2 regions of the Sporosarcina sp. P25 genome follow, and region 2 is predicted to be linked to the other one. Evidence: a T-box and tRNA genes for the amino acid it is inferred to sense, from the RefSeq annotation. Region 2 holds a T-box; the other holds one or more tRNA genes.
What was found. The T-box of region 2 lies ahead of CSV70_RS05810 (valine--tRNA ligase). A T-box ahead of a tRNA ligase gene usually reads a tRNA of that ligase, here a tRNA-Val.
Positions count from the first base shown of each region.

Region 1: it has a tRNA-Val gene. The T-box ahead of CSV70_RS05810 (valine--tRNA ligase) is inferred to sense a tRNA for this amino acid. The anticodon was not compared.

Region 1 covers NZ_PDYV01000005.1:9,835-25,438, reverse strand. Annotated here, with positions in the region: gene CSV70_RS06215 (aldehyde dehydrogenase) at 1-71, opposite strand, end outside; gene CSV70_RS06210 (heavy metal translocating P-type ATPase) at 171-2,273, opposite strand; gene CSV70_RS06205 (RluA family pseudouridine synthase) at 2,461-3,354, opposite strand; tRNA gene CSV70_RS06200 (tRNA-Val) at 3,563-3,635, opposite strand; gene CSV70_RS16555 (hypothetical protein) at 3,821-3,970, opposite strand; gene CSV70_RS06195 (TRAP transporter permease) at 4,355-6,337, opposite strand; gene CSV70_RS06190 (DUF1850 domain-containing protein) at 6,378-6,905, opposite strand; gene CSV70_RS06185 (TAXI family TRAP transporter solute-binding subunit) at 7,052-8,053, opposite strand; gene CSV70_RS06180 (phosphatidylglycerophosphatase A family protein) at 8,372-8,926, opposite strand; gene CSV70_RS06175 (alpha/beta hydrolase) at 9,035-9,757, shown strand; gene CSV70_RS06170 (YjcG family protein) at 9,846-10,361, shown strand; gene CSV70_RS06165 (GNAT family N-acetyltransferase) at 10,330-10,806, shown strand; gene CSV70_RS06160 (hypothetical protein) at 10,874-11,182, opposite strand; gene CSV70_RS06155 (stage VI sporulation protein F) at 11,267-11,521, opposite strand; gene CSV70_RS16740 (YjcZ family sporulation protein) at 11,537-11,671, opposite strand; gene spoVAE (stage V sporulation protein AE) at 11,743-12,105, opposite strand; gene CSV70_RS06140 (beta-ketoacyl-[acyl-carrier-protein] synthase family protein) at 12,102-13,121, opposite strand; gene spoVAC (stage V sporulation protein AC) at 13,115-13,570, opposite strand; gene CSV70_RS06130 (hypothetical protein) at 13,570-13,962, opposite strand; gene CSV70_RS06125 (CotY/CotZ family spore coat protein) at 14,091-14,663, shown strand; gene CSV70_RS06120 (hypothetical protein) at 14,827-15,243, opposite strand; gene mgtE (magnesium transporter) at 15,322-15,604, opposite strand, start outside.
Region 2 covers NZ_PDYV01000004.1:198,726-214,329, reverse strand. Annotated here, with positions in the region: gene CSV70_RS05880 (hypothetical protein) at 1-135, opposite strand, end outside; gene CSV70_RS05875 (hypothetical protein) at 153-632, opposite strand; gene CSV70_RS05870 (type IV pilus modification PilV family protein) at 629-1,069, opposite strand; gene CSV70_RS05865 (bifunctional folylpolyglutamate synthase/dihydrofolate synthase) at 1,168-2,379, opposite strand; gene CSV70_RS05860 (ATP-grasp domain-containing protein) at 2,441-3,307, shown strand; gene CSV70_RS05855 (ATP-grasp domain-containing protein) at 3,304-4,089, shown strand; gene CSV70_RS05850 (MBL fold metallo-hydrolase) at 4,089-5,003, shown strand; gene CSV70_RS16430 (hypothetical protein) at 5,083-5,250, opposite strand; gene CSV70_RS05845 (dienelactone hydrolase family protein) at 5,576-6,172, opposite strand; gene CSV70_RS05840 (hypothetical protein) at 6,323-6,634, opposite strand; gene CSV70_RS05835 (S66 family peptidase) at 6,884-7,915, opposite strand; gene CSV70_RS05830 (class I SAM-dependent DNA methyltransferase) at 7,974-8,570, opposite strand; gene CSV70_RS05825 (hypothetical protein) at 8,645-8,995, opposite strand; gene CSV70_RS05820 (hypothetical protein) at 9,035-9,289, opposite strand; gene CSV70_RS05815 (GNAT family N-acetyltransferase) at 9,311-9,796, opposite strand; gene CSV70_RS05810 (valine--tRNA ligase) at 10,020-12,665, opposite strand; T-box leader at 12,719-12,938, opposite strand; gene CSV70_RS05800 (hypothetical protein) at 13,166-13,789, opposite strand; gene hemL (glutamate-1-semialdehyde 2,1-aminomutase) at 13,958-15,253, opposite strand; gene hemB (porphobilinogen synthase) at 15,255-15,604, opposite strand, start outside.

The DNA.
Region 1 (15,604 bases), on a different contig from region 2:
GTCACTCCTGATACATAATATTGTTTCTGTTTGTTCATAATCATTTCAAGTTCTAGACCGGTCATTGCCAAATTATCCACACTCCTCATAATTATTCTTATTATCAGTCTACCATTTTATTCAATAGAAAAAACTTCAGACGATTGATTCGACTGAAGTTTCTACTTATATTATATGTTATTTTTCATGAGTCGCAATGAATTTAATACTACAATGACAGTTGCACCCATATCCGCCATGACTGCCATCCATAATGTCAACCAGCCTGGAACAATAAGAAGCAGTGCAATCACTTTTAAACCAAGTGCGATCGAAATATTTTGAAGGATGATTTGTTTAGTGCGTGAGCTTAATTTAATTGTATATGGAAGTTTCTCCAAGTCGTCTGCCATCAAGGCGATATCCGCCGTTTCAAGTGCAGTATCTGTTCCCGCACCACCCATCGCAATACCGATATTTGCGGTAGCTAATGCCGGCGCGTCGTTCACTCCGTCACCCACCATCGCCACTTTACCGTATTGACTCAACGATTTAATCATTTCGACTTTTTGATCAGGTAATAATTCTGCTTTGACTTCTGTTAAGCCGAGTTGCGCTCCAATTGCCAAAGCGGTCGATTGGTTATCCCCTGTTAGCATCACTGTTTTCTTGCCCATCTCATGAAGCTTCTGGATTACATACAAGCTACTTTTACGGACTTGGTCAGCTACCGCTATAATTCCTTCTAGACCTGTTTCTGACCAGACAAGCATAACTGTTTTGCCTTGTTTCTGTAATGTAAGAATCTGCTGATCAATGGATTCTTCCACTGTGTTCATTTCCCTAAATAATTTAGGGCTACCAACATGCACCAAATGCTCTCCAATCACAGCTTTTGCACCTTTGCCTGTAATAGATTGGAATTGATGTACCGGTAGTAATCCAAGCGGTAATTTCTTCGCTGCTCGCATAATCGATGAAGCTAATGGATGTTGGGAGAACTTCTCGATAGAAGCTGCTCTTTGTACGATTTGATCTTCAGTCAATGAAGAAACCGTCAAGACGTCTGTTACTTCGGGACGCCCTTCAGTCAACGTACCTGTTTTATCGAAGGCCACGACTTTGATTTGTCCTGTCTCTTCTAAATGAATGCCGCCTTTGATCAACACACCGTTACGTGCAGCGTTTCCAATGGCTGTAACGATCGCAATAGGTGTTGAAATGACTAGAGCGCAAGGACAACCAACTACTAATACGACAAGACCTTTATAGAACCATTCACCCCATACTCCACCCATTAAAAGTGGTGGTATGATCATAATCAGTAAAGAAATAACTAAAATAGCTGGTGTATAGAATCTCGCAAAGCGATCGACAAATTGTTGTGTCGGTGCTTTTTCCGCCTGTGCTTCTTCGACCAAGTGAATGATTTTGGCAATGGTAGTATCTTCAGCAAGCTTCGTCACACGGACGTGCATTGCGCCTTCTTCATTCAAAGTCCCTGCAAACACTTCGTCTCCAAGCACTTTATGGACAGGCACAGACTCACCAGTGATGGCGGCTTGGTTAACCGATGAATCACCTTGAATCACTTCGCCATCCATCGCAATCTTTTGTCCCGGTTTAATCAAAATCACATCATCAATACGTAAATCTTCCACATCTACTTCAAATTCATTATTCCCGCGAAGTACAGTGGCCGTCGTAGGGGCAATTTCAATGAGTGAGGTAATGGAATTTCTAGCTTTATCAATCGAGTAACTTTCCAATGCTTCACTGACGGAGAAGAGGAAGACCACGACCGCCCCTTCCGCCCAGTCACCAATGAGTGCAGCCCCAATGACTGCGATGGTCATCAATGTAGACATATCAAATTCAAGTTTGAAAAGATTCGTTAATCCTTCCTTCATCAAACTGAATCCACCGATTATAATGGCAGAGAGAAACAGAGCGATCGATAGCCAATTATTATCACCATTCGCGGTAGATACCGCATACCCTGCTAGCAATAAAACTAACGAAGCAATAGTCGTTTGATTTTCACGTTTTTTCCAAAAAGGAGTATGCTGTTTAATAATCCGCTGTTTTTCAGGGAACACTTTAATACCGTCAAATGCACCCGCTTCTTCTAATTGTACAATAGAAGCATTTCCCGCCACCGTTAATTTGGAAGCGCCAAAGTTTAACTGTACATCTTCCACAGTATCAATTTGTCGGACATTTTTCTCGAATTTCGCAGCACAACTTGTGCATGATAAATTTTGCAGGCGATAGACATTTTTCTCTGAAGCCATGTGATCAGTCCCCTCGAAAAATCGTTCATTTTAACAATTTAATCATTCAATCGTTCGTTTGATTGTTTAATTTAGTATATGCAATTCTAGATATTTTGTCAATTTCTTCATTCAAATGATGATTTGAATGAAGACGTGAAAAAGCAGTTCCTTAGATAATCCAAGGAACTGCAAAATGAACGGTTTATTATTTTGAGCGCGTAATGAAGATCTGAGGTATTTCTGCTTCAAATCGGACTAATTCTCCTGTACGTGGATGTAGAAAAGACAGAGCTGTGGCATGAAGTCCCACTCTGCGCAAAGGGTTACCTGTAGCACCATACTTTTTGTCACCTATCACTGGATGACCCAATTCTTCCATATGCACACGGATTTGGTTTTTCCGACCCGTTTCTAGAAGTACTTCTAGCAATGAGCAATCTTTATTCGCTTGTACTCTTCTATAATGTGTAATGGCATGCTGGCCGCCATTATCAGTTGGGTTTGAATATACTCTAAACGCACTATTTTCGGTTAACCAAGACGAAATAGTCCCTGATTCTGTTCGTACTTTTCCTTCGACAAGCGCAGTATACAAACGTTCCTTTACCGATTCATTCCATGTACTTTGCAAAGCTTTCTGGGTTTCTTCATTTTTGGCAAACATCATCACACCTGATGTATCTCTATCCAGACGGTGCACAACAAAAATTCGGTTTTCAGGATGGCTCCTCTTCACGTACTTTGTGATTTCTCTATAGGCTGTCTGATCTTTTTCTTTTTCAGAAGCTACAGAAAGAATACCTGCTTCTTTATTGATCACGATGATATCGTCATCTTCATGGAGAATAGATACACCGACTAACTTCGAGACATTTATAGCTGTTTTATTACTTTGTATTTCCACCTTTTGTCCAGGCGCTAACGGCTGATTATGTTTGGTTGTCATTTGACCATCCACCATAACTTGACCACGCGTAAGAATGGATTTTACCGAATTTCTACTGCTTTTTGACATCACCTTCAATAAGTATGGCAATAACTCTATCGGTTGTTCCACTGTATATTCTTTTACATTAGATGTTACTTGTTTTCTTTTCATTATATGTTGGCCTCCTGCTTATTTAAATAGGTACTCGCATGATAAGTATACACCGCTTGACGGGTGGTGCGCTCGAATATCATTTGACAGTAATTGCGAAAAATAAATCTAGACATAAAAAAAAACAGCCCCTAGACATTCGGTCTAATAGGACTGCTTATTGTTATAAACCGTGTTCCTACGGTAAATAACTTAGGTTTGGCACCTATGACTCCGACTGGGCTCGAACCAGCGACCTCCACCCTGTCAAGGTGGCGCTCTCCCAGCTGAGCTACGGAATCGTTCTTACTAGGATGTGCGTTTTGAAGTGAGCCAGTTAGGCTCTCAAGCACAAATACTATAATAGCATTTTCTTTCCTAGTTGTAAACAACGAAATTAAAAATCGATAATTTTTCCATGCTATCAGAAAAATTACCGATTTTTATGGAAGTTCATTACATTATTCAGAGACGCTTCTCCTTTCACTTACTGCATGGGGTTTAATTGTTCTTCAACTGATTCATTCTCAAAATATAAAAACTCTTCATGATCCAGCTCACTCATACGTTCTTTGTTAAAACCATGTGCCAAATGCCCTTCAAATACGTTTTCCCACCATGTCTCTTGTGTATTCATAGTATGTTCTCTCCTTTTTGATTTGATTGGTTTCTGTACCGATCTATATATTTTATTCGTTATGACTTATTCGCTTATATGTAGTATATACAGAACCCGCGTTGGTAAAACTGCGTAATTAGTCCAAAATAATTCGACTCACTTTTAGTCCTTCGGCTTCTTGACTTTTATTTTGTCATGTGTTCCGAAATTCATTTTTCTTAGGAAACCCTTGTATATCCTAGACTCGTCCTCTAGTAAAAAATCTATTTACTCTAGTTCTTTTCACTCAACTAGAATAGTAAATAACAAAAAACATATATATTACCTGAAAATTCTTTTTTCATTAGTAAAATAAAAGACTTGCAAGCTCAGTTTCAAGCCGACAAGTCTTTTAAAAGCTATTTAATTTGAAGCGAATGTAGGCGTATTATTTTTCTTATTCCCCATCCACTGGGACACCAGTAAGATAGTGAATAATACTAAACCGATAATATCTGTAATAGTTTCTGGGTAGATTAACAACATACCTGTACATATTGTGATAATTCGTAGAAGCCAGTTCAGTTTATTATACCAGAAGCCAATTATGCCTGCCCCGATTGCAACCATACCGATAATGGCGGTCACAGTCACCCATACAATCTCCGTAATACTCGAGTCGAGCATCAGCATAGCCGGATTAAAGACGAACATATATGGAATGATGAAGGCAGCAATCGCTAGTTTTGCAGACGTGACACCCGTTTTGATCGGATCTCCGCCAGAAATACCCGAAGCTGCAAAGGCAGCTAATGCAACAGGCGGTGTGATATCCGCAATGATACCAAAGTAAAATACGAATAAGTGGGCAGATACCGCCACTACAATCGGCACAGCGGCACCTGTAGGCTCATCCATCATCAATAGCGTAATGATGGCAGGTGCTGCGATTGTAGATGTAATAACATAGTTTGCTGTCGTTGGAGAACCCATCCCCAAAATAATCGCTGCAAACATCGTGAAAATCAATGTGAGCAAGATGTTACCGCCAGCTGCTGAGATCAGGCCCGTTGCCAAGCTGAGCCCGAGACCCGTCTTGACGACAACACCGACAATAATACCTGCACAGGCAGTCGCTGCTGCTACAGCCAATGCTGTACGAGCACCGTCTACTAATGCATCAATCATATCTTTAAATCCAATTCTTGTTTCTTTACTGATTGCACTCACTGCAATGGTTAGCACGATACCGAGTAATGCCGCTTTCATCGTTGGAATACCCACCAAGAGGAAAACGATAATACCTATAATCGGTAGTAATAAATAAATCTTTTTCAGCGTTTCTTTTCGATTAGGAATTTGCGACGCATCCATTCCTTGCAAACCAACACGCTTTGCTTCGAAATGAGTCATGATCCAAATTCCAGTGAAGTACAGCAATGCAGGGATAGCTGCCGCTTTGGCAATTTCCCAATAGGTAACGCCGCCGATGAATTCAACCATCAGGAATGCAGCGGCCCCCATAATCGGTGGCATAATCTGACCACCTGTAGACGCGGCTGCCTCTACTCCGCCTGCGAATTCTTTTCGATAACCTAACTTCTTCATCATCGGAATCGTGTATGAACCGGATCCAACAACATTTGCTACGGAACTACCTGAAATTGTACCTTGCAAAGCACTTGAGAAAATGGCGACTTTTGCAGGTCCACCAGTCAAACGTCCCGCCAATACTACTGCCAAGTCATTGAAGTAATTACCAACGCCAGTCTTCACTAAGAACGCTCCAAACAACAAGAAGACGAATATGAAGGTGGCGGATACACTAATTGGCGTACCGAGGATCCCGTCCGTTGTAAAGAACATTAGTTGAACGAGATTTTCTACACTTTGCCCTCTATGTGCAAGGAACCCTGGGAAATACGGTCCAAAGAACGCATACACCAAAAACACTACTGAAATGATCGTGATCGGCATTCCTACCGCACGTCTCGCTGCCTCTAGTGTCAGTAAAACCGCTAAAATACCGATAACTAAATCGAGATCGGATACGCGTCCCACACGAAATACTAGCTCGTCGATAAATAGCGGCCAGTATAAACCAACTGCTACCGCCAATAAAGATAGAATAATATCATAAAACGGTACTTTGTCACGACGCACACCAATTTTCTTTCTAGCAGGGAACAACAGGAAAATAAGGGATAAAGCAAATCCTAAGTGAATAGATCGCTGAATTTGAGCTGTAAATGGTTTACCAATGGCCGTATATAACTGGAAAATTGAAAAAGCCAATAAACCGAAAAATACAATCTTGCCAATAAGGCCTTTTAGATCTCTTGTATTGGATTCTGGGTCGTACTTTTGAAGAATTTCGAGTTGCTCTTGTTCAGAAAGCGTACCCATTTCTTCATTGGAGATGGCGGGAATATCTTTTTCCCGATCTTTATTGTTTTCCATTTAATCTGACTCCTTTAAACATCTTATAATTTGACACCTTTGCCACATGAAATTCATAAGAATGCCCCTTTTGAAGAAATTCTTTTAGATGATAATCTTGTTGCTCATATCGCAAAAACAGATCTGTATTCACCCTACCTACATAGAGAATAAACGAATCGATCACGCGGTTTTCGAATGTAAGCGTATAAACACCATCTTCTACTTGCAGTGCTTCACCTTCTTCTGCATAACCTGGCAGTCCGATGGCTACGTCTTCATACTGCATAAATTCGAAACGGAGCTTTCCATTGTCAGTAATGCGATATTGCTCCTTCACATTGGACAAATGGATCGAGTGAATATAGTGTATTTGAAAATTTCGATTCTCGTGTAATGGAAGATAATAAGCTTTTGGCTGTTCGCTCCGAACCTCTTCAAGTATGATCATTTGTTTATATGGATAAAACCATACGATCACCATTACAATTCCTATTAGAAATGTCAGCAGAAGAACGATTTTTCGTAATTTCATCCGCTTAATCCTTTCTGTTCCCTTACTTGCAATCAGCATAGTAATTTATGTATTCAGCCAATTGTTTTTAAAAAATTAAGAATGGGACGGACAAAGCTTTCGCTTTACCGTCCCTCATGATCCTATCAGATGACTTACTCAGTTTATTAGTTCACTTCGTCAAAGTACTTCTGTGCACCTGGGTGTACAGGAATACCAATTCCATTCAAACCGTTTTCTGCTTTAATCAAAGCACCTTTAGCATGTTGGATTTTCGAAGCGTTTTCATAAATTGCCTTTGTGATCTGGTAACCAAGTTCTTCAGAAATATCGTTCTGCATAACAAGCATTGCACCTACTGATACTGCAGGTGTCTCTACTTCAGAACCATAAGTTCCGGCAGGGATTATTTCTTTAGTATAATACGGATATTTCTCGATTAATTCGTCAGCTTTGTCGTCTTCTACTGGAATAATGAAAACTTCTGAAGTAGCGTTTAGACCTTCAACAGCACCTGTTGGCGTTCCAGCTGTAATGAATGCTGCGTCTATTTGTCCAGCTTGTAGACTTTCTTGTGACTCACCGAAGTCCAAGTTTTGTGCTTTAATATCGCTTAAAGCTAAACCATGGATTTCAAGCAATTGCTCAGCGTTAGCAGCTGTTCCTGAACCTGGCGCTCCTATCGAAATGCTTTTGCCTTTTAGATCTTCAAATGTCTTGATATTGTTTTTCTTCAACGTAACCAATTGAACTGTTTCCGGATAAAGTGCACCAATAGCAGATACTTCGTCGATTACATCTCCGTCAAACATCATTTCACCTTTAGAAGCGTAATATGCAATGTCTGTTTGTACGAATGCAATGTTTGCATCTCCATCTTTAAGCGCTGTCATGTTCGCAGCAGATGCTTGAGATACTTCAGCAGTCGTCTTGATTCCTGTCTCTTCAGTAATGAATTCAGCAAAAGATCCACCTAGTGGATAATAAGTTCCTTGTGTTCCCCCAGTAAGTAAGCTCAAGAACTTGTAGTCTTGCTCTGTCTTACCGTCATCTTTGTTTCCGTCTGCATCTTTGTTCCCGTCAGCTTTTTCGTCGGTACCGCAAGCCGCGAGCACAAGAAGCGCGAGCATGGAAACTAACGCCAGTAGGCGAAGTGAGTTTTTCTTCATGTGACCATCTCCCCTTTACATTTTGTAGTCATAGACACTACCATTCTACCATGAAAGCGCTTTAACTTGTCAATATAATATTAAATTATATATTATCGCATGTTCCATTTAAGCTATTCACCCTCGTCTATATAGCTTTTATCAGGTATTGCCAAACACCTACCCAACTGCTGTGGTAGGTGTAGTGGGTATAATGAACTCTCACCGCCAGCAAAACCACAAACTCCTAACAGAACTGCAATCCGGTACGCACCCGACAACTTCATTTATAATAAAAAACTGCCGCTAGACATGATGATCTAGAGCAGTTCGATTCGGTTAAGATCTCTTGCCATTTTGTACATCTTTAAACGTTAGACCCGCTTCTTTCAAATCGCGCGTTCTATGCGCAATTCTAGATGCCGCACACGCCGCTACACTGGCCACTAAATCATCTAAGAACGTATGGATACCAATTCCTTTTTTTGTATCCAATTCGTTGATGATACCGACTTTGTTTTTGTCTAAGTGACCGAATGTAGTCACTGCGATTGAACCATACGTGTAGACCGCACCTAACGCGATCGTTTCATCCACCCCAAATAAGCCTTCATCTGATTCAACAATTTGCTGAAGTGGTTGCGATAACTGACCTCGTTCAGCGATTTCATCCAATTCCACCCCGACCAATATTGCGTGTTGCAATTCACGTTTGCGAAGAACACTTTCTACAGAATCGATACATTGTTCCAGTGACAATCCTTTGTTATAAGGCACTTGCAATTCATAAACAATTTTTGCAATATCTTCAATCTTAACCCCACGGCGAATCAACGCGTCTTTTGTTGCAGCTGTCACAACGTCCGAATGAACAATATTCTTACCTTCATCCATATTATTTCCCCTCTCTCTCTTCATAAGCAATAGTTTTCACTAGCTTTACACTGTTATTTATCGGTATGATATTTAGTAAGTGTACATTAATTATGGAGGTCCTACAAAATGAATCCAGGAAAAATTGAAGAAGTCCGTTTTTACAGTAATGAACTACAGGAAGAAATGGAACTATTAATATATTTACCTTCACGCTACTCTCCTTTATACAAACATAATGTCCTGCTCGTCTCTGATGGCAAAGATTATTTTCAACTTGGACGGATTGGCCGAATTGCCGATGAATTAATGGAAGACGAAATCATTGAACCAGTCATCATCGTCGGTATTCCATACAAAACCGTGCAAGAACGCAGACGTATGTATCATCCAGAAGGTGATCGACACAAAGCGTATATCCGTTTTTTAGCGCACGAGTTAATTCAGTATATTGACGAAACCTACCCAACATACCAAATGGGCTCTTCAAGAATGCTAATGGGCGATTCATTGGCAGCATCGATTTCCTTATTAACCGCTTTGAAATATCCAAACTGCTTTGGAAAGGTAGTGTTACATTCACCATTTGTTAACGAACAAGTACTCGAAGCAGTTAAAGACAATCAAAACCCTGCTAACCTTTCTATTTACCATGTGATCGGTGATAAAGAAACGGATGTACCTACAACAGCTGACGGTAGATTGGATTTTTTAACGCCTAACCGCGAGTTGCATAAAGTTATTAAAGAAAAAAGTTTTCCTTACTATTATGAAGAACTGGATGGAGATCATACATGGAAATCATGGCAACCTGATATTCGCCGCGCTTTGATCGAAATAAATAGCCTTTAGTAATAGAAGGAGACATGTTAGACTATTTTCTGATATACTAAAATAGATGTACCTAAAATTCAGTCAATTCACAAGGAGGCAATCTTAAATGAAATACGGTATTGTTGCATTCCCTTCAAAGAAACTTCAAGACTTAGCAAACGGTTATCGGAAGAGATATGATCCGCATTATGCGCTGATCACACCTCACATGACGCTGAAAAATCCATTCGAAGCGAATGATAAGGAAATTGAAGAAGTAGCTAATGCATTAAAAGAAATCACCATCAAAAACAGTCCTTTTGAGATGAAGGTTACAAAAGTTAGCTCGTTCGCGCCAACGACGAACACAATTTACTTTAAAGTTGTACCGAATGAAGAAATTCTTACATTGCACAAGGATTTAAATGTAGACTTTTATCATGATGAAAATAATTATGCTTTTGTCCCGCATATTACCATTGCGCAAAACCTGACTTCCGGTGAACACGATGATGTGATTAACCAAATGAAAATGGTAGGTGTCGACCACACCGAAGTCATCGATCGTATTCATTTACTCTATCAATTAGAAGACGGATCATGGACAGTGTATGAAACGTTCCGTCTTGATCGTGAGTCTTGATTTGCAGATGACAGTAAAAATCGTCTCAGATGAAAAAGGTCAGCAAGACGCGTATTCTGTCCGCAAAAAAGTGTTTGTGGAAGAACAAGGCGTCCCGCTGATCCTCGAGCTGGACGAACACGATCAAGAAGCGATCCACTTTGTTGTCTACGACGGGGCGGATCAACCAATCGGTGCTGGCCGCATGAGAGGGTTAGTAAATGCTCACGGTAAAATAGAGAGAATCTGTATTTTACCCGAACACCGCGGTAAACATCTTGGGAGTTTGATTATGAATACATTAGAAGAACATGCAATAAAGAAATCTATGAAAAAACTGATTTTGAATGCACAGTCCTATGCTGTGCCTTTTTACGAAAAACTGGGCTACGTCGTCATATCGCCTGAATTCATGGACGCAGATATACCTCATCGCGCCATGGAGAAGAGTTTGTTGCACAACTGATTGGACAGTAAAAAATACCCTTTACCACTTTTAATAACTAGTGGTAAAGGGTATTTTATTTATTGCGTCAGACATACGTGTTAATCGATTGGCCCTTTCCAACTACATCTGCAATTTCAGATGATAATTGGACTGGATTTGGCGCAATAAATCCTTTTTTAACTAAAGGTTGAGGTGCACGATTTTTTCGTTGTTTCATCTGCTCTTCACGACGTCTTTCCTCGTCTGCCAGAACATCTTCCCAATAGCTCGATTCTCCGTTGTTCAGTCGCACAGGACTCACTCGTCCGATATAAGCAAAATTATGACGTTCATTGTTCATGCGTTCTGCATACTGTTGCGCTTGGTAATTTTGTATTGGTAGTATATAACCCACGACGTGCACCTCCCTTTTCAATCTAGCTTCTTTAGTAGTTTATCCACTTTACAAGCATTCTAAACATGTTTTAGTATATTTATTTTACTTACCACCTAGCATTTGTGATATATCGTTCAAATTCAGTCCTTTACCACTTGTCACAATGGAGTTAACTAATTCATCTTCCACTGATTGTGGCACATCTTTTTTAGCTACTTGACTAACTTTTTGAATGATTTTTCTTACTTGTTTTTCGTCTTTGAAATCGGCATATTGGATTGCGTTGGCTAATGCGAATACTTCCTCCATCGGCACACCCGTTTTAGATTCTATTTTTTTAAAGAATGAATCGTTCATATTCAGTTCTCCTCCTTAGAAATAGCTTCTGCCTACAATGATCAATAAAATAAACAGAACTACAATCAAGACGAATGAAGAACCGCCATAACGTTCACCACATCCTCCGCCGTATCCGTAGCCACCTTGAGATGGATAACATCCGTACATGAAAAACCCCTCCTTCCTTTCTTCTCTACTATATGCAGAGGAGAATGAATTGGAGAGGGCGTTTGAGTAGTTTAAATATTTCCTTTTGATGTAAAGAGCAATGCGCCGATTAGGCCGAAAATAATTGCCGCACTGATTCCCGAACTTGTCACTTCAAACATGCCAGTTACCACACCGATTAGGCCATGTTTCTCAGCTTCTGCCATCGCGCCATGTGTCAATGCGTTACCGAATGAAGTAATTGGAATCGTAGCACCAGTGCCAGCAAAATCAATAAATGGTTCATACCAGCCGATACCATCGAGCACCGATCCCGCCACAACCAATGAACATAATGTGTGGGCAGGCGTTAACTTTGCGACATCCATCAGTAATTGCCCGATGACACAAATCAAGCCACCCACTATAAACGATGTAATGTATATAGATATCATTCTGCCGTCACCTCATCCATTGTCAGTTCAACAGCGTGAGCGATACACGGAATCGTATCTCCTTGTTGAAATGACAAGGGGGATAGTAAAGCACCCGTTGCTAGCAATAAAACCCGCTTATACTCACCCGCCAGCATTTTTTGATAGACATCGGAAAAAAATACCGCTGCTGAACACCCAGATCCACTGGCTCCTGCTTTAAAGGACGGGTCATTTCCATAAAACTCTTCTCCGGCATCCCGAAAGTTTTTCGTATGCGGTAAACCATTTTCATTCGCTAACGCTTTAAAGATGTTGAAACCATTACTTCCTAAATCCCCTGTGATGATGGTGTCATAATCATCGATGGTCCTACCATGTCCTATTAAATGATTCATCAATGTATCACTGGCTGCTGGAGCCATCGCAGATCCCATGTTCAACGGATCTGTCATCCCCATATCTATCACTTTTCCTATAGTGGCGCAGTTAATCACGGGAGTTCCTTGTTTATGTTGTCCAATCAATACTGCACCAGCCGCCGTGACCGTCCACTGTGCAGTTGCTCCTTTTTGCGAACCATACTCAAGTGGATATCGAAACTGTCGTTCAATTGCATTATGATGACTAGACGAACCGGCAATGATCCAATTTGCGTGCTTCGCATCCGCGAGTAATGCCGCAGTAATCATAGAAGAAACTGACGTAGCACAAGCGGAAAACAGTCCAATATAGGGGATCGCTAGGGCATGGGCTGTAAAATTAGAAGGTGTCATTTGATTGACCAAATCACCAGTTAAGAAAAAATCCATTTTATCCGGTTGTTTCTTCGCTTTACTAAGTGCAATCAACACAGCATCATACATTAGTTGCTTATGACCGTCTTCGTTTGTCGGTAAATCACATCGCTCATCTTCATATACTTTATCGAATTTCTGTGCAAACACGCTTTTCTTTTTTTCCAGTGGACCTGCCGTTACACCTGTAGCATAAAGACTCGGCTTGGATTGAAAGGTCAACACGCCTCGTTTTACCATGAAGCCACACCAAATTTCACTAAGATGGTCTTGATCAGCGCTACGACGAAGGCAGAGAACACACCGAATAAAATAACTGAACCCGCTAATTTAAACATATTCCCGCCAACCCCTAAGACATATCCTTCCGATTTATGTTCAATAGCAGCTGAGACGACCGCATTGCCGAATCCCGTAATCGGCACCGCTGCGCCCGCTCCACCAAATTGAGAAATCTTTTTATATAATCCAAACCCCGTTAACAGCATCGAAATAAAAATCATAGTGGCAACTGTTGGATTACTCGCTGTGCGTTCCGTAAAGTCAAAGTACGTAATGTAAAATAGTGCAATAAACTGTCCAATCAAACAAATCAATCCACCAGTCAAGAACGCTCTAATTACATTTTTCATAATAGGTGGTTTAGGTGATAACTCTTTCTCTATTTGGGCATACTTTTCCTGTTGCATTAGGTTTGCTCCTTTTCGATTGATTTGATTTTATCTATTTTCTTTCGATAATTTTTTTCGCTTTTTTTATTTATCAGCTTCTCCGTCTCCATCAAGATTTTACTGTCTGCTGACACCGTAATTTTCAAATCAGGATATTCACGTTCCAATTTCTTTTGAATTTTTCCAGCAATAGTCTTCTTTTGAAATCGGGAAAACGTATTGACACGGATCCCGGCAAGCAATTCATCTTCATATAGCAGTACCTTTGCTAGTTTCACATGTTCATTATTCATTAAAACATTCTCTATCGAACGCTCATCGTACGAAGTAGTATTTTTAATATCCGTTCCTTTCTCACTACAACCAGTGAGTAGACCGACAATAAGTAACAATAGACTGAGTTTCTTCACAATCGACGCCTCCCTTCTGTCTAGCATGTATCTTTTATGTCGGATTTATGCATATTGAGGAAAGCGCCCTGTCATGTCGTTTACCTATGCATAAAGTATAGAGAACGACAAACAGGAGGTGGACAGTAGTGGGATGTGAAAAAAAAGACAGCAAACATGGTGGCTGTCATAAGTCGAATTGTATTTGTGAAGTAGTACGCTTTATCCAACGCGTCCAGAATACGTGTCCGGAAGTGGATTGTGTTGAGTGTGATACCGATTGTTTCATGGCACCGCTCGGCAGTTTAGTCAGTCCGGTTAGAGGACGCGTCAACACCCGCGTATTCAGTTTATTGACGGGTAACGGGGACTATTTCAAGGCAGTATTCAGAGGTGGTAAACGGAAGCATTATCCTAAAATGACGGCAGAAGAGTCACTGGCTAATCATAAGTCAACACATCATAAGCATACGAGTTGCGTTTCCGTATTTTTCCGTGTGCAGACAGTGTTTGATTCTTGCTGTGCTACCATTCAAGTATTGCAGCCTTTGTATAACGGACACCCGTTTGATATTACTACAGACGGAAAAATCTGTTTCGAGAAAATTTGTAAGGTGAATGGTTTCGGACCTACGAATACATGCTTGACGGTCGACTTGAGTTGCTTCTGCGGTATTCAGTGTATTGATGATGTGTTTATCAATTTCTGCGACGAAGATTAATTTGTTACTTGCAATGCTAAATGGCGGACCCTATAGGAATAGGGTTCGTCTTTTTGTTTTAGCAATAGTAATGTCACAAGAATGGATGCATCGTTGCACTATCTTCACGATAAACAAAACAAGGCGAACCCATTTAACGGGTTCGCCTTGTTACTAGTAAGAATTAAATAGTGAATGATTGCTGTTTCCAAAGGATATCTAAGATTTCTTCAATGCGGACTGTAGTGATTTCTTTGTCCGATTTGATCCAGACGACTTCATTTTCTAAATCATGCAACTTTCCTTTGATACTACTTTTTTCAGTGATGATTTCTAAAGGAGCATATAATTCTTTACGGAATGGGTGTTGCAAGTATTCTAATCTTTGACGAATGAGTTGAGTTGCTAATAATTCTTGTTGGATCTCTGGTGACTCTGATGCCGACAAGCTTTCTGCAACGGGTAAGACGACGGGATGCTCCAATCCTCTTGAGTGTTCTAGCTCAAAAACGGATGTGCTTTCTTCTTCGACAATGGGGGTATATCGATATCTTCTAATAACAGGGCTTGAAATGAACAGTAACGGCTTCTCATGACGCATTTTCATCACTTCCTTTTAAGTAACATATGTAAGTAAAACGCCTAACGTTCCGAAATATAAAAAAACAGTATTCCCAGTTCATAAAGAACTAAGGAATACTGTTGCAAGACCTAGATAAATGACGACACTGATAACGTCGTTAAGAGTAGTAATAAATGGTCCTGAGGCCACAGCCGGGTCTACTTTCAGTTTATGCATAAATAACGGAATAAATGATCCCGAAATCGTTGCAACGAAAATCGAAACCATCATTGCTGCTCCTACTAATAAAGCGATCACCAGTTCATGCTTCCAGATAAAAATTAATAAAACGACAAATATTGCGCAAATCACACCTGTAATAATTCCAGTACCCGCTTCT
Region 2 (15,604 bases):
ATCATCCACTATATGTTGCTGTTTGGCATTGCTAATCGATCCTCTCATGAAAACAGCACTTAAAATCATAATAAATACGATGACAAGCAAGACAATCACTAATGCATAGCCTTTTTCATTTTTAGGTGATTGCACACTACCGCTTCCTTTCCTCATGGCGCTTCTTTATACCTGGATAATTCCAATGGGATAGACACTTTCAATTTTTCGTTTTTTGGATCGATAATCCAAAACTTCGGTATTTCCAAATTCCCCCTCTTTGTGTTTACATAGAATCTTTCTTCAGTAGTTTCTGAACTTTTTTGATCCGTATAATAAATAAAATTTGTACTAATAATGTGATCTTCTACAGTTTGAGATGGCATTCGGCAATTTTGAATGCTTACTTGTTGGGGCTTCACGACAAATTCGTAATTTAAACACTTACGATGTAAACGTTGTGCTTCTGTCGCAATATAATTTGCCTCTTGCTGTAGACGTAATTTTGCCGTCTCAGATGTATTCAGTCGTGTACTGATCGAGAATGTTGTCCAGATGATTACAAAAACTAGAGAGACAAGTAGTAGTGTTGCTAATAGTTCAACAACAGACATCCCTTGCTGATTTTTTCTTATTGTCCACTTTTCATTCATAGAGCTCCATCCTCCACATAACCAAACGTCTCACTAATTTCCTTGCCATTCTCATGAATAGAAATTTGTACCCGATGAAGTGCAACAGATGTTTCCGCGAAAGGTTTTAAGTCTGAATGTACACGGTATTTCACGCGGTATTCGTATTTGGGTTCATTTTGACGAGTGTATGTATAAAAAATAAATTCAGATGAAGAAGTATCATCTTTCTTGCGAATTGAAATCCCTTCATTATTTTCAAACGGCATCGGATTATCTTTCCAAAAGTTCAATTCTTTTTTAGCCAAATTGATAGTTTCAAGCTTAGATTCCGTACGCGTATTAAATAAATTCATTTGAGAAAAAAATGTCATGAAACTAACGAATACAATGCCCAAAATTGTCAGAGCCGCTAGAATCTCGACAAGTGTAAATCCCTTTTCTTTAGTAGTATTCATTACATGACACTCCTCTCATTAACATTCATCATTTTATCCTACTAAAACTAAATACCTTACTATAAACATAAAAGTCTATAAAACCAACTTTATTAAGCCTATTGTCTCATTAAACTACTTAATAAGTAAAGAGAGCCAACAACTACCTTTATGTATTTTTTCGAACATTTTACATCCACTTCTTCAAATGAAATCACACGACTTGCCTCTATAGGACAAACCGCTTGCAAATCCTCCGCTTTCGCAGCCTGTGCATGCGGAAAATCCACAAACGTAAAACTATTCGCAAGTGGTGCTAAAATCTCCAACGTAGCTTGATAGTCTTTCGTATTCAACATCCCCACAACCCAGTCCACTTTCTCTCCTGGAAATTGCTCCTTGATCGTACGTACTAACATACGCGCGGCCGCAGGATTGTGAGCTCCGTCAATATAAACGTGATCTGCAAGCTTTTGGAATCTAAACGGCAAGGCTACATTGGCTATAGCTTTAGCCACATGATCTTGTTTCAATGGCACTCCCGCCATTGATAAAGCTTCTAGAGCAACGGCAGAATTAATCGCTTGATGGGGTCCTTTCATATTACGCTCGGGAATCTCAAATGTAGATATACCACTGAAGATTTCAGTAGTCTCTTGTTTCATTGTGAATTCTTCGTCATATGCGCGCACCAAACTTTTATTCGTCTTCGCCTCTGCCAAGACAACCTCTTTCGCCTCTTGTAGCAATTCTCCTATAACGACTGGAATATACGGCTTAATAATGCCCGCTTTATGTGCGGCAATCTTTTCAACTGTATCTCCAAGAAATCCCGTATGATCTAGCGTAATCGATGTAATGACCGAGACTAAAGGTGTCACAACGTTCGTGCTGTCGTATTTACCACCCATCCCCGTCTCAAGTAAAACATAATCAGGTTCTGCGTTACGGAACGCCAAAAACGCCGCCACCGTCAGCAATTCAAAGTCCGTCAGCATCCCACTTAATCCTGCTGCTTTCATTTCTTCAAACACATACTCTAATTCCTCATGAGTAATCGGTTTCCCATTGATCCGAATTTGATCATGTACATCCAGTATGGCGGGTGAAGAAAATACGCCAGTCTTAAATCCATGCGCTTGTAAAACTGCTTCCATTACCGCAATCGTCGAACCTTTACCGTTCGTACCTGCCACATGAATAATTCGCAAATCTTTCTCCGGGTTCAAGACATTCGCCAAAGCCTCTTCTATCGCATCCAATCCCGGTTTAATCTCGTCATCACTCATTATGTCAAATTGTTTTTTATATTCATCAAGTTTTGGAATCAAAGAAATTCCTCCTGTGCTAAAATTAAGTTATAGATCTAGTATAGCAAAGGTGGCGATGGGATTGAAAAGTTGTTGGGTGATTTATAATGGTAGTTTAACGAGTGATAAATTCGCTGATCAAGCGCGGCTTGTGCAGGAGGCGGCAGAGCGAGCCGGAGTACAGGCGACGATCTTAAAAAATTATGAAGTGCTGATGGACGCGCAAAATCAGATAAAAGATGCTCCTGATTTTGTCGTTTTCCTCGATAAAGATACATTGCTTGCACAGTATTTAAAAAATGTGGGAATCCCTATCTTCAATGATCCTGAAGTTATTGAAACATGTGATAATAAAGCCAAGCAGTATCTTGAACTTGCAAAGCATGGTGTCGCGATGCCGAAGACAATCATCGCACCGAAGGTTTATCCAAATTTCACGATTACGGATAGCGGTTATTACGAGAATGTCCTTGAAACGCTTGGCTTGCCTATGATTATTAAAGAAGGTCATGGCTCATTTGGTATGAAAGTGTATTTGATCGAGACGAATCAAGCTTTCTACGAGAAAGTCGATGAGTTGCGTGGCATAGATTATGTCTTTCAAGAGTTCATTGAGACGAGTAGAGGGCGGGACTTACGCGTCAATATAGTCGGCGATCAAGTCATCGCGGCCATGTATCGCCATTCAGAGACAGATTTCCGAGCGAACATTACGAACGGTGGTGTAGCTGAAGTGGTGGAATTGACTTCCGCACAAAAAACACTCGCTATGGAAGCAGCAAAAGCAGTTGGTGCGGAATTCGCTGGAGTGGATTTATTATTCGGTGTGGATGAACAACCTCTCGTTTGTGAAGTTAACGGCGCAGCGCATATCCGGAACCTCTTGAACGTCACCGGTATCAACGTCGCGGATGCAATGATTGCGTACATATTGGAGAAGATTAAATGAAAGGCGCAGTCTACTATAACGTGAAGGAAGTAAAGAGGAATCAAGCATTTATCGACGATCTTTTGAAAGAAGCAAAATACTTAGATATCGAATTGAAGTTAATCACTGATTCACCTACCGAGCCACTAGATTTCATTTTATTCCGAGATCGTGACCCTAATTTAACTTTGAAACTGGAACAAGCAGGTTATCGCATGTTTAATCGGGCGGGTGTGCAGAAAATCGCTAATGATAAACTGCGCACATTTGAACTTGCTACTCTACTTGGCATTTCCGTCGTCCCCACATTCAGAGCGGACCAACTTCCTACGTTGCCTTTTGTACTGAAAACTCGCGGAGGCCATGGTGGTAGCGAAGTATTTCTATGTGAATCTGTACAACAAACTGAGGATATTCTAAATCAGTTCGATCACAATGAACTAATCGCGCAGCCCTTCATCGAATCGAATGCAACAGATGTTCGAGTATTCATGCTCGGCAATGAAGTATTAGGTGCTGTAAAACGATCTGGGGCGAAAGATTCGTTCAAATCCAACTTCACTTTAGGTGGCACTGTTGAAAAATATACGTTGAACGACACTGAAACCAATCAAGTTCAAACGATTTCCCGGGCAATTTCTAGTGACTATATTGGCATTGATTTCATACTTCCAATTACAGGCGGCTGGTTATTGAATGAAATCGAGGATCCCGTTGGCGCCCGTTCACTCTATCAAACACACGATTTTTCAGTTGCCAAGAAATTATTGGAATATGTCAAAAATCAATTGGGTGTTGAATGATGAGAAAACGCTATACTAATTTGGATGACGTAGATACGAGTAAATCAGTTAGAGAAATGATTCGTTGGCAGAAAGAACGTAATGAAAAAAAGAAAGATTTACGGATCGTAATCGAACAAGCGCCGATTAAAGAAATAGAAAAGCTCGTAGCCAATCGATCCGAAGCAACCATTACTTGGATTGGGCACTCCACATTTTTAATTCAAATTAGCGGCCTTAATGTGATTACTGATCCAGTTTGGGCAAAACGGATGGGATTTCAGAATCGATTAACGGAACCAGGAATTGCACTAGATGAATTGCCAGAGATTGACGTTGTGGTTATTTCACATGGACATTATGATCATTTGGACTTCGGCACGATCAAACACCTAAAAGGGAAACCTATATATTTTGTTCCTGTTGGCTTACGGAGAAAGTTCCAAATTAGAGGAATTAAAAAGGTCATCGAAGCAGAATGGTTTGATTCATTTGTGTTTGAAGGCCTGAAATTCTCGTTCGTTCCTGCGCAACATTGGACGAAACGGACATTGACGGATACGAATACTTCTCATTGGGGTGGCTGGATTATCGAAAGTGCTGAGCAATCGATTTATTTCGTTGGAGATACGGGATATTTCCGTGGATTTTCAGAGATAGCGAAGCAGTTCACTATTAACACGGTGATCATGCCGATCGGGGCATATGAGCCAGAATGGTTTATGAAGGAAAGTCACCTCACACCTGAGGATGCAGTGAAAGGTTTTTTGGAGGTAGCTGGTCAAACATTTATACCGATGCATTACGGAACTTATCATTTAGCTGACGATACTGGACCCGAAGCGCTTGAAAGACTGAATGCTGAGTGGAACAGATTGCAGTTAAATGAAGATCAATTAAAGAAGTTGCTTATTGGCGAGACGTTATGGTTATAAAAAATAGAGACTACCGCAGAAAGTCATTTCACAATGATTTTTTGTGACAGTCTCTTTTAAGCAAGGGGTTGAAATCCATTTAATCTCTAGCATTGGATTTAGCAAAGAAAGCCGTCATGAGTGATAAAAAGATTGGTACAATACTCCATAAAAGAAATTTCCAATTACTCGTTATCAATGATAAAACCAAGAAAAACATGAATGCTAGAATCGCAATAATAACAGCGTGCTTTTGAATTTCTTTCATTTTCTATCCTCTTTCTAATAGTGCTACTGCCACAACAAGGTCAAAAAGAAAGCCCAATACTTGAAGCACCTCCAAGAGGAAGTAAAACTTACGATTGAAGAAGTAGATAATGAACGTTTTATCTCAAGTGATCACCCGTTGACAAAAAACATTATATATCTTTTATTGCCTTCTCTACTGGTGATCAAGTTCAAATCATCAAACAGGATCCTGAGTGATGTTTCCAAACACGCCTCCCAAAACGAAAACACGGCACTTTATTTTGGTACAATACCCAGTTTTGTTTGTTATATCAATTTATTTAAAATGTAAAAAGTGCTTCTCTCTATCCATTATCTCTGAAGAAGTCTATCGTTTGGTTACAGGTGATATAAGCCGATTCTTCATTGTATGCAAAAGCGTAGGGATCACTAAATCCGTGTAGACCTTCATACATAAATACATCTACGTTCGGCTTCTCTAGTTTCAAAAGCATTTCATTGACATCAAATGACTTCTCAGCATTTGGAAAATACAATAACGTCGGACAAGTTGGATTAACACCAACATAATCCCGAATTCGCGATCCATAGTATCCAATGATCCCATCAACGCATTCTTCCTCACTGCATAGCCAAGCAATTGTCGCCCCCACACTAAATCCAAGGATAAATACTTTTACATACCGATTTTTCATATCCATTAGTAGCTCTTTAACCTTATGTGCGCTATTTTCAAAACCTGCACGGTCCATGAAGTTTCCATAAGCTAACTCTTCCTGCGAATAATCAAAAGGGATTTCCTGCGGTATCAGATTGGGACAGATCACATCGAAGCCTTTCTCAGACAACGATTCACAAATGTCTTTCATAAATTGATTTATTCCGTAGATTTCATGAAGAACTATGATACAAGTTTCAGAAGTAGATTTCTTTTCAATCATTCATTTCCTCCTCACGTAATTCATCCTCATATCCACTCACGAAACTGGTTTACTAAAAGTTACTGATTCCATTATGAATAAGGCTACAAGCGCTGATCCTACTTTTTTCATCATATCGAAACCCTCTTTTCTAGATCGTGCCCTGTACAATTATATTTCTTCTTTATTACCATAACTCTCATAAGCAAAATATCCACCTAATAAACCTAATGAAGCACCTAAACTAAAGGCAAATCCTAACGAAATAGGAGAAATCATACTGATTAGTAAACCCACTATACAACCGGCCAACATTCCAAGAGGTATCAAACTATCCAACAATGTCTGAGAACTCTTCGATTTTTTCTTAGGCATCGCACCTTGCTTCGTTTTCTGATCCAGTCTCTTAATGACAAATAACACAATAAAGCCCGCTATTATAATCGGTAATACTATGCCTAGAATTTCGATAATTGTTTGCATAACTATTCTCCTCTCTATCAGCACCTATAACTATATTATGTAAACTAGAATGAAAGATTTTTAATTTTTCTTAGTATAAAATTTATCCGAATCCCACTCGATATTCACCGTAGTCAATTCTTCTTTATCAGGTATTCCATATTATTTATTAGCGTAACAAGTGAAGACATGATCCCATTTCGCTTTGCAGAGCACATTGTGGATGCGATTGCTGATCTGTAAAAATTAAAAAATCATGTATCTACTTTTTCACATAACTCCATTCTCGAGAATCGAAAACGTCTTGTGTTCACAATCAATCTCCGCCATCGCCCCATACGGTAAAATAAACTTAGGTTCCGTATGACCGAAGTTCAAATTATATAAAATAGGCAGCTGCTCCAACTGATATTCTTTCATCACTTTAAGAATTTCCACTTTATACTCCGCATAATATTTCTCATCTTGCGGTTTCCCAAAAATAATTCCATTCGCTTTTTGCAAAATTCCTTGCGCAGCATAATTTCTCAACCAGTATCGAATCAAACTAGGGGCAGGTTTTTCTTCAGACGTTTCAAAGAACAGAATACTATCGTTCCAGTATTCTGTATCCGGCCACAGTTTCGTCCCTTTCGCAAACTCCAACACTTCCATACAGCCACCGATTAGTCTGCCTTTTACAGTACCGGAACCTTGAAGCAACTCATAACCCCTATTTTGATTCATCGTACGACGTGTATGTTTATTCAGTTCAATCCATTCTAACCTCTCACTTGTCCAACTTTCGGCAGGTTCAATCTCACCGATTATTTCATTGGAAAAGAGAGTCCGGTTTACCATTTCAACTGTATAAGGGTCCATCTCCACATTTTCGGCGAAGTCCGTTAAAATAGCCGGCCCGTAGAAAGAGGAAATACCTGCCTTATGGCAAAATAAATGAGATATCGTGACATCAGAGTATCCGATGAATATCTTCGGATTGTTTTGTATTACTGTAAAGTCCACATAAGGAAGCAAGCGAATACTGTCTTCTCCCCCGATATTCGCAAAAATCGCTTTAATGGAAGGGTCGCGAAATGCCGTCATCAGATCTTCAGCACGCGCTTTGGGGTTCTGATAAAGATAGTCGGCTCCCTTTAAACTGTTTGGCATCGGAACTACTGTCAATCCAAAGACTTCCTCTAGCCTTTTTACACCTTGTTCATAACGCCACTTAAGCTCCGGTTCACCCGCGCCTCCCCATGATGGACTTACCGTCGCGACTGTATCTCCCCGTTGAAGTGTAGTAGGTTTTGTCAGCATATTAAGCCTCCTTTTGATTGTCTTTCTTGACAATGTTAAACTTTCCTGTTTTCATACATCACTTGATACCGGTCGATATAAACATCGTGGCATCCTCGTTTACGAAAATATTCTTCCCGCTATAGAAGTTTCTAATTTCAATATGGATAAAACCTACTTCTGTTAACAACTGCTTCAACTCTTCATGTACAAAACCATTATGAACTTTAGGATGATTCACTTTATCATTTTTCTCAAAATCGATAATAATTAATTTACCGCCATCAGTGAGAGCATTATATAATTCTTGTACGATCTTTTTGGTATCCGGAACATGTAGAAGAACCAATGATACTAACACAATATCTGCCTGAAGTGTCGGACTTTCCTGAGTGAAATCAGTATAAAGAACTTTTGCATTTGTAATATCATTGCGAGAAATTTTAGCCTGTGCTACTTCCAACATCTGCTGTGATGAATCTACTAGCAAAATTGACTCCACCAAGTCCGATAATGCTAAACCAACGAGTCCTGTACCGCTTCCATAATCAATTAATGTTTTGGAACGACTGTGTTGTATTTCAGGCTTTACTTCTTTCACTACTATCTTGGCTAATTCCTGCCGTTCTGCAGTATCATACCTTTTTGCCATTTGCTCGAAAAGATTTTCCTCCATGCTTCACTCTCCAAATTCATTTCTCTATCCTCTTTAATATATGTGCGTTGCAACTTTCAGGGGAAAGCGCATCTTTATTCTCCTATTTGTAATAAATATCTTTTTTCCACTTGCATATAGTCCACAATTAACACATCATCGCGTTCATTTGTCGCATAGATCTCGGCTCCGTCAGGGACATGCTTCGCCATGCCTTCAGAAACCTCACCAAGCTTGTCCCCTTTAGTCAATTTTTCAAATTCAGTCCAGTCAATATTTGTTTTATACACCTTGCCGTCATACTCCAACAAATCAGCAGTCGGATCTTGTTTCAATACTTGTTTCTTCGTTAAATATCCACCCTCTTGCTCCCCTGGGCTGCTAGCACAAGCCGCAAATGCACCTGATAATATAAGCATCAATAAAATAACCGCGATACGCTTCATCATACACCTCCTGACTTTCAGTTCTGATTCAGTTTTGTATTACATCATAGAAGCTTTGAGATAAATATAAACAATGAACATTACAGGAATGAATGTGATAAGTAATCCGATAGCCCGTCCCTTTTTCTTCAATTGCAAGACGAGACCAATTGCCCAAATAGCTGCTAAACCAAGTATCATGAAATTATTGGTGGAACCTTCCCCCATACCGCTGATTCCAAAACCTACCACACTATTTATTATTACGAATACACCCGAAAGTAGATTCACTGCAATCCATATGATCCGTTTCAATAATATTCCACCCCATTTCAGTCATATCACTAGCACCATCTGAACTGTCTTCATTGGATGCCCAGCAAAATCCTCATCAAATTCTTTAACCACTTTAAATCCTTTCGCTTCATAAAACTGCAGTCCTATCCTATTTTCTTTCTCCACCCCTACTATAATTTCTGTTGAGTCCGCAAGCTCATCCATACCTCTCTTTAACAACGCTGTCCCCATACCTTTGCGCTGTTTGTCGGGATAAAAATATATCGCGCGCAGTTCCACTCTGCCTGTTTCATCTGCAGGGGAAAAATCCACAAATCCAGCTACTTCACCTTCAGTCTCCACAACCCACATATGTGAACTACTTAAACGCTTCTTCAGCATCTCGTCACTATACGCCACCCGGAGAAAATCATCCTGTATCTCCCGGGGAATAATCGCCGCATACGTAGCACGCCAACTTTCCACCGCGATATCACGCACTTTCACAATATCCTTTTCCCCCATCTCGCGAACAAAAAAATCCATATACACCCTCCCACTTATGTTCTAAATATTATGAATTCAATTATACCCATAACTATCCAGTAATACTATCCATAGGGTATTACTGGATGTTATTAAGATTATTTTTGGAGAGTAAATTTTGACTTCAGTTTGGGTTTAAACTATTTCTTCTTCCCACACAATGCAAAAAGCCCACTCAACAGCATCACGCTGTCGAATGGGCTTTAACTATCTATACACCAATTTAAATTTCCTTCAGTTCAGCAATACGACGCTCAACTGCCGCATACTTCTCCAAATAATCCTTCTCTTTGGCACGCTCTTCCTCAACAACCGATTCAGGCGCTTTGGCAGTAAATCGTTCATTCGACAACTTGCCCTGAACCCGCTTCACTTCACCTTGCCACTTGCCAAGCTCTTTCGTCAAACGAGCCAACTCTTCCTCAATATCAATCAATCCCTCAAGTGGTAAGTACAACTCTGCACCCGTCACGACGGCTGACATTGTCTTACCTGGCGCATTCACCTTCACACCAATTGTCAGCGTCTCTGGATTACAGAATCGCTCCAAATAGTTACGGTTCTCTTCAAGTACCGCCACTGTCTTCTCGTCTATCGCTGAAATATACAAATCGACTTTACGACTCATCGGTGTATTTACTTCTGCACGGATATTGCGTACTGATTTGATGATATCCATCAATAATTTCATATGTGAAGCACGAGACTTGTCCATGATTGCCGTATCTACTTCAGGCCACTTCGCCACTGTGATGGACTCCCCTTCATGCGGAAGGTTCTGCCAAATCTCTTCTGTAATGAAAGGCATCAATGGATGCAATAAACGCATCGTTTGATCCAGAACATGTGCAAGAACCGAACGTGTCATTTTTTTCGCCGCTTCGTCTTCACCGTATAGTGGCAATTTCGCCATTTCGATATACCAGTCACAGAAGTCATCCCAGATGAAGTTATATAACGCGCGGCCCATTTCACCGAATTCATACCGGTCAGCCAAGCTAGTTACCGATTCAATTGTTTCATTCAGACGAGTTAAAATCCATGCATCTGCAACAGATTTCTTTCCTGACAAATCAATTTCCTCATACTTCATACCATCCATATTCATTAATGCGAAACGGGAAGCGTTCCAAATTTTATTGGCAAAGTTCCAGATTGCTTCTACTTTTTCTGTAGAGTAACGTAGATCTTGTCCTGGTGAAGAACCAGTTGCCAAGAAGTAACGCAATGCATCTGCACCATACTGCTCAATTACGTCCATTGGATCTACACCGTTGCCGAGAGATTTAGACATTTTTCGCCCGTCTTCCGCGCGTACTAATCCGTGGATTAAGACATCCTTGAATGGACGCTCTTCCGTGAATTCGAGAGCTTGGAAGATCATGCGGGACACCCAAAAGAAGATAATATCATATCCTGTAACAAGGGCATCTGTTGGGTAATATTTTTTGAACGTTTCGCTGTCAACGTCTGGCCAGCCCATAGTTGAAAACGGCCATAAGGCAGATGAGAACCAAGTATCTAGTACATCATTGTCCTGAGTCCAGTTTTCTTCATCAGCCGGAGCTTCTTGACCCACATAAATTTCACCTGTCGTGTTATGATACCAAGCCGGAATTCGGTGGCCCCACCATAGTTGACGAGAAATACACCAGTCATGGACATTTTCCATCCATCCTAAGTAAGTTTTCTCGAAACGTTCAGGAACAAACATCACTTTTTCTTCTTCGTTTTTCTGCAGTTTGATTGCTTGCTCAGCAAGTGGCTGCATATTGACGAACCATTGTGTAGATAAATACGGCTCCACTACTGCGCCACTTCGTTCCGAGTGTCCGACAGAGTGCATATGATCTTCAATTTCAAATAGCACATTCATTTCTTGTAAGTCTTTGACGATTTGCTTACGGAATTCGAAACGATCCATGCCTTCATACTTGCCTGCTAATTTATTCATCGTACCGTCTTCATTCATGACGAGCACGCGTGGCAAGTTGTGACGGTTACCTATTTCAAAGTCATTCGGGTCATGTGCTGGTGTAATTTTCACTGCACCGCTTCCAAAGTCCATTTCGACGTAGTCATCCGCTACGATCGGAATCTCACGTCCTACGATTGGCAATTTGACCATCTTTCCGATTAAATGCTGGTAGCGTTCGTCATCGGGGTGAACTGCAACAGCTGTATCACCGAGCATCGTTTCGGGACGTGTTGTCGCTATTTCAATCGATCCTGTGCCATCTGCCAATGGGTAACGCATATGATAGAATGCACCTTGCACATCTTTATGAATAACTTCAATATCAGATATCGCTGTCTTCGTTGCAGGATCCCAGTTGATGATATACTCTCCGCGGTAGATAAGCTTTTTCTCATACAACTTAACGAATACTTCACGTACTGCTTTTGACAATCCTTCATCCAAAGTAAAGCGCTCTTGTGAGTAATCAAGAGCCAGACCAAGCTTCGCCCACTGAGCACGGATATGGCTCGCGTATTCTTCTTTCCACTTCCATGTTTCTTGCACGAAGTTTTCGCGTCCAAGATCATAACGCGTTTTGCCATCAGCGCGAAGTTTTTCCTCTACTCTCGCTTGTGTTGCAATTCCAGCGTGGTCCATTCCCGGCAACCACAGTGCGTCATAGCCTTGCATACGCTTCATGCGGATGAGCATATCCTGTAAAGTCGTATCCCATGCGTGTCCCAAATGAAGTTTCCCTGTGACGTTCGGTGGTGGGATAACAATTGTATACGGTTCTTTTTCGCTTTTTACATCCGATTCAAAATACTTACCTTCAAGCCACCATTCATAACGTCCTTTTTCAACTGCCTGCGGATCGTATTTGGTCGGCATCGTCAATTCGTCAGTCATTTCATTTCCTCCTTCAAATAAAAAGGGATACAAAAAAGCCCCACTCATCCCGGTAAAAGGACGAAGGAGCTCGTGGTACCACCTTTATTTATGAACGCTAAAAAAGCATTACATCTTCATGATTGGGTAACGGTCTACACCGGTTCCTGCTACTTACATTTCACAAAAACTGCTCATAGGGGACTTCCATATGCGGTTTCCAGGTACGTTCCACCAATCGCACCCTCTCTAAAGAAAACAGTTCACATGTACTTTCCTACTCTTCGCATTTATATTCATATACCCACTATTATAAGCGAAACATGTAGAGTCCGTCAACTGAATAGTAGTCTATAGAGAAAGGATGGTGAATTATGAGAAGAGGTTATAATCCCTACCTATTGCCGCCGTGGCTTCGGAAAACAAGATTTTACTGCAAAGGCTGTATCATTCCATTAACCGTGTTTCAGTTGATTCGATTACTAATTGTCCCGACCACTGGTGACTTTTTATTATTTTGCTTATTCGCTGCTTTGTCCTTCTGCTTCTACAAAAACATTATTTGAATGGAAGATCTTTCTCGTTATATCGTCATCCATCTCGGCGATGTATAAGAGAAAGTCTTCCATTTCATTATTTACTTGCTCAACTGCACGATCTGCATTGGCGAGAAACTCCAAATGGGATGTCGATGCAGCTACGAATTGTGGTGCTGCGGGCTCTTCTTCAATTGCAACCGGTTCTTGTACAGGCTCTTCCTTTTTCAATTGAACGGTCCACTCAAGTTTCAATCCTCCATCTTCCAGTGATGAAGATTTGATGTCTTGCACTTCAAGTTGCAAATCGCCATCGAGTTCTACTGGTAGATCAACATTCAAAGGCACAGCATATTCAAAATACCCTTTATTGCTTTCTACTTCTACGTCATTAATGACTAATACATCTTCGGGTGCCAATTCTACTTGTTTGTCTGCATCAAATACAACGTTTGCTGCAATATGATAGATCCCTTGCAAACGAATTGCTTCTTCTGTACGTTCTTCTGTAAACCCTGGTGTCACCTTTACCTCAGCCGATTCAGCAAATGCCCCGTACTCAACAGGGAAATAAAAAGACTCTTGCAATGTCCATTGATGCGTCGTCATTTTCGCTTCACTCCTTTTCTTAACTCAGGCTACTATATGAAGAAATGAAGCAGTTTAGAAGTGATGCATAGCGTAGAGTGTGAATAAAGTGATCGCAACAGCGCTATCTCCCGCAAAGTACATGCATAAAAAAGCGCCAAGCAATAAAATCTGCCTGACGCTTCAAAATTATCGTTTCAATTTCGCAAATACCGTATGGAATGCTTCCACAGTTTTCGCGATATGCTCTTCTGTGTGAGCTGCCGACAAGAACATACCTTCAAATTGGGAAGGTGGTAAGAAGATACCTTCTTCCGCCATCAGACGGTAATATTCTGCAAACAATTCCAAATCGGATGTTTTCGCTTTATCGTAGTTATTGACACGTTGATCTGTAAAGAAGAACCCGATCATTGAACCGGCACGGTTGACGGTATGTGGAATATTATTAGCTTTCGCTGCTGCGCGGAAACCTTCTTCCAACTGATCACCAAGCTTGATGAAGTGTTCGTATGTTTTCGGTGTCAACTTTCTCAACGTCGCAATACCTGCTGTCATCGCTAACGGGTTACCAGACAATGTACCCGCCTGATAAATAGTTCCCGCAGGCGCCACATGCTCCATAATTTCGCGAGAACCGCCATATGCTCCTACAGGCAGTCCGCCACCGATTACTTTACCAAGACATGTAAGGTCAGGTTTAATATTGAAATGACCTTGTGCACATTTATATCCTACACGGAACCCAGTCATTACTTCATCAAAAATCAGTAAAGAACCATTTTCTTCTGTCAACTCACGTAAGCCTTTAAGGAAGCCGTTATCTGGTCCCACAACACCCATATTTCCTGCAACCGGTTCTACAATAATTGCAGCTAAATCGTCTCCATACTCTTTAATAGCCAATTTAACACTTTCAAGATCGTTGTACGGCACCGTAATCGTGTTTTGTGCAATCGATTCAGGCACCCCCGGGCTATCAGGTAAACCTAATGTAGCGACACCCGATCCTGCTTTAATTAGCAAGGAATCCGCATGTCCGTGATAGCAACCTTCGAATTTAAGGATTTTATTACGCTTTGTATAGCCACGTGCTAAACGAAGAGCACTCATTGTTGCTTCCGTACCAGAAGACACCATACGCACCATCTCGATGGATGGTACACGGTCGATTACAAGCTCTGCCAATTCATTTTCCAGAAGAGTAGGTGCTCCAAAACTTGTGCCTGTTTCAGCTACTTTCTGTATTGCAGATACTACGTCAGGATGTGTGTGTCCAAGGATTAGAGGTCCCCAAGATAGTACGTAATCAATATATTCATTGCCATCGATATCTTTAATGATCGCACCTTTACCACTTTCCATGAAGATCGGATCCATATTAACTGATTTGAATGCACGTACTGGTGAGTTGACGCCACCTGGCATTAAATCAACTGCTATTTTGAACGCTTGTTCAGATTTCGTATATGTTTTTTGTCCCATATTACTTCTCCTCCAACCAGCGAGCAGCATCTTTTGCATGATATGTCATGATGATATCTGCGCCTGCACGCTTCATACTTGTTAACGTTTCTAATACAATTTTCTTCTCGTCTACCCAGCCGTTTAATGCAGCAGCTTTGACCATTGCATATTCTCCACTGACGTTATACGCCACGACAGGCAAGAGCACATGATTCTTTACGTCGCGAATGATATCGAGATAAGACAATGCGGGTTTAACAATTAAGAAATCCGCGCCTTCAAGAATATCAGACTCCGCTTCACGCATTGCTTCCATACGGTTTGCCGGGTCCATTTGATACGTTTTACGATCGCCAAATTGCGGTGTGG